DNA from 2 places in the Desulfomicrobium norvegicum genome. Region 1 is predicted to be linked to the other one. Evidence: riboswitches for the same ligand, from Rfam matches in the RefSeq annotation. Region 1 holds a riboswitch; the other holds the start of a gene.
What was found. A riboswitch is a leader RNA that binds a small molecule or an ion and turns the genes downstream of it on or off. The one in region 1 is predicted to bind cobalamin.
Positions count from the first base shown of each region.

Region 2: it holds a riboswitch for cobalamin, as region 1 does, so the genes downstream of both, BMZ24_RS16650 (sirohydrochlorin cobaltochelatase) here and BMZ24_RS14100 (anaerobic ribonucleoside-triphosphate reductase activating protein) in region 1, are expected to answer to the same signal.

Region 1 is NZ_FOTO01000010.1:101,351-106,103, reverse strand. Features, by position in the region: gene BMZ24_RS14105 (ribonucleoside triphosphate reductase) at 1-1,212, opposite strand, end outside; gene BMZ24_RS14100 (anaerobic ribonucleoside-triphosphate reductase activating protein) at 1,246-1,884, opposite strand; cobalamin riboswitch at 1,950-2,105, opposite strand; gene BMZ24_RS14095 (MFS transporter) at 2,189-3,424, opposite strand; gene BMZ24_RS14090 (acyltransferase family protein) at 3,431-4,546, opposite strand; gene qrcD (menaquinone reductase integral membrane subunit QrcD) at 4,685-4,753, opposite strand, start outside.
Region 2 is NZ_FOTO01000014.1:92,996-97,748, forward strand. Features, by position in the region: gene BMZ24_RS16640 (TRAP transporter substrate-binding protein) at 13-1,017, opposite strand; gene BMZ24_RS16645 (TetR/AcrR family transcriptional regulator) at 1,070-1,666, opposite strand; cobalamin riboswitch at 1,794-1,971, shown strand; gene BMZ24_RS16650 (sirohydrochlorin cobaltochelatase) at 2,065-2,946, shown strand; gene BMZ24_RS16655 (FecCD family ABC transporter permease) at 2,951-3,958, shown strand; gene BMZ24_RS16660 (ABC transporter ATP-binding protein) at 3,955-4,740, shown strand; gene BMZ24_RS16665 (ABC transporter substrate-binding protein) at 4,733-4,753, shown strand, end outside.

The DNA.
Region 1 (4,753 bases):
ACCGATGGATCCCGTCAGATCCCCCGCGCCAAAAAGGCCGCCGGTGCGCTTGCGCAGCTCGCGCAGGTCCATCTGCAGACGGCAGCACATGGAACGGACGTCCTCGGGCTTCAGGTCGGAGTTGATGAAGTTCTGAAAATACGGGACGCCGTACTTGGCCGTGAGCTTGAGGAGCAGCTCGCCAACCTCCGTCTCCCAGGGAAAGTCCGGGGTGATGTTGTAGGTTGGAATGGGGAAGGAAAAAATCCGCCCGTGATAATCGCCGACCAACATGACTTCAAGGAAGGCCCGATTGATCATCTCCATCTCGGCCGCGTATTCGCCGTAGGTGCTGTCCTGAAGCTTGCCGCCGATGATGACGGCCTCCGAGGCAATGTGCGTGGGCGGGGCCAGGTCGAAGGTCAGGTTGGTGAACGGGCTCTGCCCGCCCCAGCGCGAGGTCGTATTCAGGTTGAACACGAACTTCTGCATGGCCTGCTTGACCTCTTCGTAGGTCAGATTGTCATGGCGGACGAGCGGGGCCAGATAGGTGTCCACGTTGTTGAAGGCCTGCGCACCGGCCCATTCGTTCTGCAGCGTGCCCAGAAAATTGACCATCTGTCCAAGGGCCGCGTCAAAATGCTTGGGCGGGCCGGACGAGCAGCGCCCTTCGAGATTGAACCCCTCAAGCAAGAGGTCGCGCAGGGACCAACCGGCGCAATACCCGGCCAGGCCAAAAGAAAGATCATGGATGTGAAAATAGCCGTGCTCATGGGCCTGCCGGACTTCCTCGGGATATTTCTCAAGGGAATAGCGGGCCTGAACGGAGCCGGACAGATGCAGCATCAGGCCCTGAAAGGAATGAGCCATGTTGGCGTTCTCGCTGACACGCCAGTCAGACTTGTCCAGATAGCTGTCGATGGTCTCGGTCACGTCCAGGAAGGTTTCGGTCTGGCTGCGGATCGTGCGACGCTTTTCGCGGTACACGATGTAGCGCCTTGCGACCTGATAAAGCCTGGACTCCATGAGCACCTGCTCGACGGTGTCCTGAACCAGCTCCTGCTCGGGCATGACCTCGGCTTCGAGTTTGGACTCGACCTTTCCGGCCAGACGCTTGGCCAGGATGGGATCCTTGATGCCGCTGGCGTTGAGGGATTTCAAAATTGCCTGGGCTATCCGGTCCACGGACCAGGATTCAACACGGCCATCACGTTTCACAATCTGCTGAGGCATGAATACTCCAATAAAGTTCGGTCGAATTGAGAATCAGGAAAAATCATCATCGCTTCGAGGCGGCACAAATTCCTGAAAATGCAAGGACAGGCCTTGCGGCATCTGGGCCCGGGTCGTCTCCAGATCTTCGGGGGTCAGGCTCGGGACCTTGGTACAGCGAAAATAGACGCGTCCGGGATACGCGCGGGCCAGGCCAAAAACCTCTTCCAGCGCGTCGCGGGCCGTATCGGTCGCCAGAGCCTGCCCGGTCAGCTCCGGATACATCGACCAGGGTCCCTTGACGTCAACGGCCACGGCCTGGACAAGCCCCGCCGCTAGCACGCGCTCCAGGACATCCGGGGCGGAGCCGTTGGAATCAAGCTTGACCGGCAGGCCGGTCGAGGAAAGATCCTCAAGCAGCCCGTCCAGATCCGCCAGGCAGGTCGGCTCTCCACCGGACAGGGTGATCCCGTCCAGCCAGCGCTTGCGGCGGCGCAGGTCAGACAGGACAATGTCCCGGTCGAGACTCGGCAACAAGGCCCATTTCCAGGCCAGGGATGCGTTGTGGCAGGTCGGGCAGCGCAAATTGCAGCCGCCGGCAAAAAGCACGCACGTGATTTTGCCCGGCCAGTCGCAAAGACTCACCGGCACCATGCCGCGCACGCGTTCCCATGAAGGAATCGTGTCAGTCATGTTCGCTCGAAGTTGTGATGACGTTTTTCTGAACAACTCAACGCCCTGCATCCGCGTGCAGAGGGTTAAGAGAATTGCTTCAGGCAGGTTTTCTGGCTTGCCCCCGCACGCGGCGTCTCCCTTTGCGGGATCAGCCTTTAACGCGCGAAATCGGGATTACAGTGGCGGGACCGCCCCGGACTCGCACCGGGTTCCCTTGCTCCTGAAGTAGTTTCGCAGAACAGGTCGAGTATTAGGACATCGAGACATCGGGATCAACCAAAACCTTTTCCACAGGGGCGTCTTTACCGTGTGGAAGAAGAATTCAGGTCAATGAATGCGAGCGGTTATGGCGTAAAAAATTCAGTCCTGCCACGGGAAGAGCCAGCGAAAAAAATACGGCCAGTACAAGGAAGGTCGTTGACAGACCGAAGCTGTCGGCAAGCAAACCTACCAGCGGGCCGGTGGCCACGAACCCCGTTCGGAAGGCCAGGCTGTGCAACGACAGAATGCTGGCCCTGTTCGCCCGGCTGCTCAAGGCCTGCAACCGCGAGCGCATGAGCGGCCCTTGCAGCCCTCGCATGGCCGTAAGCAGATAATAGAACAAAAAACCTCCCACGGCCGTGACGGTTCCAAGTCCAAGATACGCCACGACGATCAGCACGAAAAAGAGCGTCTGCATGCCGCCCGCGCCCAGCTTGCCCTCGACCCGATGGCTGTTTGCGGCAGCCAGGGCCACAACCAGATTGGCCCCGGCCCAGGCCGGACCGAACCATGTCACGGGAACCAGGCATTCCTGCATATAGGGCTGAATGAGCCAAACCATGTAGAAGGAAGCCAGCCCCAGAAGCATGCCGTTCATGATGGTCGCCCGGATGGCCGAGCTTTCCCGAAAGGCGAATCTGCAAACGCCCAAAGCTTCGGCCAGATGCGATACCACCGGCCCGCCGCTTTCCGCCTTGGGCTCTTTCAAGGTCAGGCACAAACCCAGGGCCAGGGTCCAGATCCCGATCTGGGCGACGAAGGGCAACAGCGGCCAGTGCGCGTACATGAGTCCGGCAAAGAGCGCGCCCGCGGCCTCTCCCCCTTGGGCCCATCCGACCATGCGCCCGTCGCAGCGGGTGTAGAGGTCCACCCGGTCCTTGGCGCGCAAGGTCTCGAAAAGCAGCGCCGTATCCGATCCGCTGATGAAGGCGTAGGAGACGCCCAGCAGCAACTCGGCGACAAGCACTCCCCAGAAGGTCGCCGCGACCAGATACCAGCCCCACCCGACAATGCCGAAAACGCAGGCCGTGATCAGCGCCCACCGATAGCCCAGGCGGTCGCTGACGTATCCGGACGGATATTCCATGATCACGCTGGCCAGCGAGAAAAACACCTGAAGAGTCAGGATCTCGGTCAGGGTCAGGCCGATCTCGTCCTTCCAGAACAAGGTGATGATGGCCATGGGGAAAAGGGTCATCTTCAGCGCCGCGAAGACGTTGAGGGTCAGCAGCGTGCGCCGCAGTCCATCCTCGCTGTCCTGCCCATGGCCGTTCCCCGTCCTGCCACGCAAGAGCACGAGCCTCTACTCCCTGATCAGAGGGCCAAAGAAACGACCCGCCGTACGAGGCTTGCCCACCAGCTGAGGCAAGGCATGGTTGAGTGCGTGAATGATCGGAAGGCTGAGTCCAAAGCTCACGAGCGTCACCAGGACACTCACTAGAAATACGCTCCAGCCATCCGGAGGAAGATTGGCAACGCTCCACGCGGCAACGGGAGGATTGACAAAATGATAGAACACCCCGTTCAAACCGAGCAATATGATGGCATTGCGCCCAAAAAAAGCGAGCAGGGAGACGTTGTGCAGCACACGCCCCAACGCCATGATCATGGCGGTTCCGGCCAAGGCGGTGAAAGGAAACCACAGGAAATGCCCATGCCCCGAAAGCAGGATGATCACGGCCTGCAGGTACCTGAACGGGCCTTGGTTGAGGTCATAGGTGAAATGAACCGCAGCCAGCGCCACCACGAAAATCGCCGCTGCCGCACCCACCGAAACGCGACCCGGAAGTCCACTCCTGCCAAGCAGCACACCCACGAGATAGAACGCATACACCACGGGGACTTCATGCATGAGCCAGAAGCTCAAGTTCTGGCCGAAAAAGAAATACTGCTCATTGAGGGCGAAACCGCCGACATAACAGACAAGGGCAACCGCCATGATCCGCGAGGGAGAATCCAGATACGGCTGTAAAAGGCGATGCAGGCACTCCACGCTGACCAGACAAGCCACGAACCACAGTGGGATGTTGAAGAGGGGGAAGCCCAGGGCCGTGGACACGGCGGCCTTGAAGTAACCAAGCACGCCGGAGAGATCGAGCATGGGGAACCAGCCCGAGAACACCAGCGACAAGGCCGCCAGCGTGATGCTGAAAAAAAGGTAAGGCGCGATCCTCCCGGCCAAGGTCGTTTGCACGAATTTCCGAATGGGCGGAACACTTGGCCGCGCGCCCTTAACCCACCCTGAAAGGACAAAAAAGAGAATCATGTGGAACGAATAGATCCACTTGTAATGCACGGCGGCGGCAGGATTCTTCAGATACATGATCTGTTCGACGAAGTGTCCGTAATAGACAAGCAAGAGTCCAAGCGCCCTGGCAACATCGATGGCGACCTGGCGCCCGTTTTCCGCATCCTTCATGACAACTCCTTGAGGCTGCCGCCTCATGTCCGGTCCATCAAATTTCGACAGCACACAGGTAATGAACACAGATGCCAAGCATTTGTCATCCCCCAAAAAAAAAGGCCCCGAAGGGCCTTTTTCTTGTGACAACCATCTCTACTTATTGAGCTTCACTTCCTGCGGGAAGATCGGCAGATAGCGGTAGGAGATACTCATGACCAGGAA
Region 2 (4,753 bases), on a different contig from region 1:
GTATTTTGAAGACTATTTCAAATTGGCGCGCATGAAATCAAGCACGGCCTTGCCGTCCGCTCCGACCTTGGCGCACTCGGCCTCGTATTCACCGAAGATGGGCTCCATGGCCTTGGTCCAGCGCTCGGCCTCGGCCGGATCCAGGGTGACCACGGCGTTGCCCTGCTGGGCCAGGAAAAACTCCAGGCCTTCCTTGTCGCTGTCATCCCAGGCTTTTCCGTGCCGTGGAATCCAGTCCCGGCTGACCTCGGTCATCGCTTTCTGCACCTCGGGGGAGAGTGAAGCCCAGACATCCTTGTTGATGACCACGAAAAAAGTGGTCGTGTAGGCCACGGCGGTGGTGTCCGTCAAATAGTCGACTACCTCGCCCATCTTCCAGCCCTTGTTGGTCTCGACGGGATAGATTCCACCGTTGACGACGCCCTTCTGGATGGACTGGTAGGAATCGGGCATGGACATGGCCACCGGGTTGCCGCCCAGGGCGGAGATGACGCTTGCGCTGTTGCCGGTGGCGCGGATCTTCATGCCCTTCAGTTCTTCCATGGAGGTCACGGGCTTGCCTGCGGTGTGCAGTTTGCCAGGTCCATGCGCATGGAAATAAAGGACATGCACGTCATCGAATTCCTTGGGCTTGAACTGCTCGTACACGGCGTTGGCCAGTGTCGTGGCCTGCACGCCGGTCGTGTAGCCCATGGGCAGATCGACTCCGGACAGCACCGGGAAACGTCCCTTGGTGTACCCGAGCGCGGAGAGACCGATGTCCGAGATGCGCTGCACCACGCCGTCATAGCAATCCTTGGGCTTGGTCAGGGTTCCCGCCGGATAGTAGTCGATGACGACCTGACCGTTTGAGCGGGTCTCGACCTCGCGGCACCACTCCTCTGCCAGAATCGACTGGATGTGGGTCGGCGGAAAGAAATTGCTGTAGGACAGCTTGACCGGTCCCGCAGCCATGGCCTGCGCCGAAAATCCCAGAACGACGAAAGCCAGGGTCGCGACTCGTAAGAACAGCCTCATGACAATAATCCTCCGTGTGAAAAGTAAGACCGCGCACCATGCGCGAGCCTGATTATTCCTGGGTATCCAGGGCGTTGGCCAGAGCGAGTTTCATGGCTGCCCGGCGAAAATCCTTGCGGTCGATGGTCCCCGTCCCGAGCAAGGAATGGATCAGAAAACCCTCGAACAGGGCCGTGTTCAGGGCGCCGATCTTGCGCGCCGGATAACCGCTGCGCACATACGGCGCGACGATGTCGTCGAAAATCTCGTTGGAGAGACGATACAGGGACTGGTTGAGCTGGGCGCGCAGGTCCTCGTTGCGGGAGGCATGGATGGTGAATTCGAGAAAGACCGAACTCCAGTTGCGGTCGTCGATCATGGTCTCCAGAAAATCGAGGATGCGGTCCATGACCTCTTTAAGACTGTGAGCATCCTGCAACGCGGCGTCGCGCATGGCGCGGTAGGACTGCATCTTGATGGCGATGATGGCCAGCATGATCTCGTCCTTGCTTTGCCAGTGCCGATAGAAATTGCCCTTGGCATAGCCTGCGTCCGAGGTGATCTCGGCCACAGTGGTAGCGACAAAGCCCTTGGCGGCGAAAAGTTTTTCCGCCGAATCGAGTAGTTCGCGCTGGGTCTGGAGTGATTTTTCCTGCTGCTTTCTGGCCACGAGAATTCCTTGTTGGACAACGGTCATAAAGTGACCAGAAGTCATTTTGTGACCAAGTATTCCTCAAGCCTGATTCTGTCAAGCGTGCGCCACGGAGGATTTCTTGACAGCCCACGGGGCCACGACTAGCGTCTTTTCCACTTCGGATACCTTAGGGTGTAAAAGGGAATCCCGTGCAAATCGGGAGCGGACCCGCCGCCGTAAGTTTCAAAAGCCATCCTCCACGCTGTCCACTGGGGTCATTCCTGGGAAGGACGAGGATTGGTGAAACGAGCCGGAAGACCTGTCCGAGGTCCAACCACAGTTCGTGCTGCCTGCAACGGGGGTTTTTTGCGGGCCGCGCCCTTGGACGTCAGTCCTTCTCTCTTCTCACTGCCCCCGCCAAACCTGGAGGTCTCATGTTCAAAGCCTCGCATGTTTGCGGACTTCTTCTGTTCTTTTTTCTGCTCGCCCTGCACGGCCCGGTTCTGGCCGGACACAAGGATAGGCCGCCCAAAAAGGGAATCCTGCTGGTAGCCTTCGGCACCACCGTGCCCGAAGCGCGCGGCGCTCTGGATCACATCGGGGAGAAAGCAAGGCTGCGTTTTCCCGGCATTGAAATCCGCTGGGCCTATTCCTCGCGCATCGTGCGCGAAAAACTTGCCGCCCAGGGACAGGACTTCGATTCTCCGGCCATGGCCCTGGCGCGGATGATGGACGACGGCTTCACGCATGTGGCCGTGCAGTCCCTGCACACCATCCCGGGCGAGGAATTCCACGGCCTGCAACGCACGGTGCAGGCCTTTTCCGGCCTGCCCAAGGGCATGGAGAGCGTGGTCCTGGGCCTGCCTCTGCTGGCCGAACCCGCCGACGTCGAAGCCTGCGCCTCGGCCATCATGGCCAGTCTCCCGGCAGAACGCAAAACAGGTGAAGCCGTCGTACTGCTGGGCCACGGCACCCACCACCCCGCGAACATCTATTACTCCGGACTGCAGTATTCCCTGAACCGGCACGACCCGCTGGTCCTGGTCGGCACCGTCGAAGGCACGCCGTCCCTGGACGACGTGCGGCAGGTTCTGAAAGACCGCAAGATCTCAAGGGTGTATCTTGCGCCCTTCATGGCCGTGGCCGGGGACCATGCGCTGAACGACATGGCCGGAGACGAGGAGGATTCCTGGAAATCCGTGCTCGGCGCCGACGGCCTGACCTGCATTCCGGTCCTGCGCGGAACGGCACAGGTCCCGGCTTTCGTCGACATCTGGCTGAATCATCTGCAGGCGGCTCTGGAGCGCCTGCCCTGACCCCATGAACGACAGGCGACACACAAGGGCATGGCTGGCCATGGCGGCAGCCGTGCCCCTTTCCATCTATGCGGCCCTTTTTTTCGGGTCCTACCCCCTGCCCGCCGAGGCCATCCATAACGCCCTCGCGACCATGCTCCATGGCCAAATCGAGAGTCAGGACCTGGTCATCGTACGCGACATCCGGCTGGGTCGCATCCTGCTTTCGTTCCTGACCGGCGCGGCCCTGGCCGTATCCGGCGGCGTTTTTCAAGGCCTGCTGCGCAACCCGCTGGCCGACCCGTTCACCCTGGGGATATCCAGCGGCGCGGCCTGCGGCGCGGCCCTGGCTCTCGGCATGGGCTGGACCGTGGCTGGACTTTCGACCCTCCCGCTGGCCGCGCTCGGCGGAGCGTTCGCGGCCATGAGCCTGGTCCTGGCCATGAGCAGGCTAGCCGGAGACTTCTCCCGCGAGAGCCTTGTCCTGGGCGGAATCGTCGTCTCCACCTTCCTCGGCGCGGCCATCGCCCTCATCAAGTCCTTGAACGAGGAATCGGTGGCGGCCATCGTGTTCTGGATCATGGGCAGCTTTCAGGGGCGGGGATTCGAGCACGTGGGGCTCATGCTGCCGTACATGATCGCAGGCTCCGCCCTGGTCCTTTTTCTGGCCCGGGAACTCGACATCCTGGGCCTCGGGTCCGAGCAGGCGGCGCAGGTCGGCGTACCCGTGGGCCGGGCGCGCATCGGCCTGCTCATCGGCGCCGGAATGCTGACCGCCGCGGCAGTCAGCGTCTCCGGCATCATCGGCTTCGTCGGCCTGGTGGTGCCCCATCTGGTGCGCATGCTCATCGGACCGGACTCCAGACCCCTGCTTCTTTTTTCGGCCCTGGGCGGGGGTATCCTGCTGCTCTGGTCCGACGTCCTGGCCCGCACCATCCTTTCCCACGGAGCGGAATTACCCGTGGGCGTGGTCACCGCCCTGTTTGGCGGCCCCTTCTTCTGCCTGATCATGGCCAGGGGACGCAGGCCGTGAGCGCACCGATGATCGAAATCCGGAACCTGAGCGCAGGCTACAAGGGTCAACCCGTGCTTCGCGGCATCTCCCTTAACGTCGGGGAAGGCGAGTTCACGGGCATTCTCGGTCCCAACGGCAGCGGCAAGACGACCCTCATCCGCGCCCTGTCCGGAGTCCTGCCGTACGCCAACGGCAGCATCCGCATCGCGGGTCATGACATAAGAGATCTGTCGGCCAAGGCCCGGGCCCGGCATTGCGCCACCGTGGCCCAGAAAAACCCGGGACTTTCCGGGGTGCGCGCCCTGTCGCTGGTGCTCATGGGACGCTACCCGCATATTTCATTTTTGGGCGGCTACTCCAGGCATGATTACCTGCGCGTGCAGGCGGCCATGGAGGAGACCAGCAGCCTCGATCTCGCCGAACGCGCCACCGAAGCGCTCTCCGGCGGAGAGCTGCAACGGGTCATCACGGCCAAGGCCCTGGCCCAGGACACCAGGCTCCTGCTGCTGGACGAGGCCGCGTCCAACCTCGACGTGGCCCGGACCATGGACCTCTACGAGCTGCTGCGAGTCAAAAATGCCGCAGGGCTGACAATCCTGACCGTGGCCCACGACCTGAACCTGGCCGCCCTCTATTGCCAGCGCCTCGTCTTTCTGAAAAACGGTTCCGTCGCGGCCGATGGACCGACCCGCGAAATTTTCACGGCCCAAACCTTGAGTGACATATATGAAACACCCCTCGCCGTTGCGGAGCATCCTCTCACCGGGACTCCCCAAGCTTATCTGGTGCCTCGTGCTTAACCTTTTCCTTTTT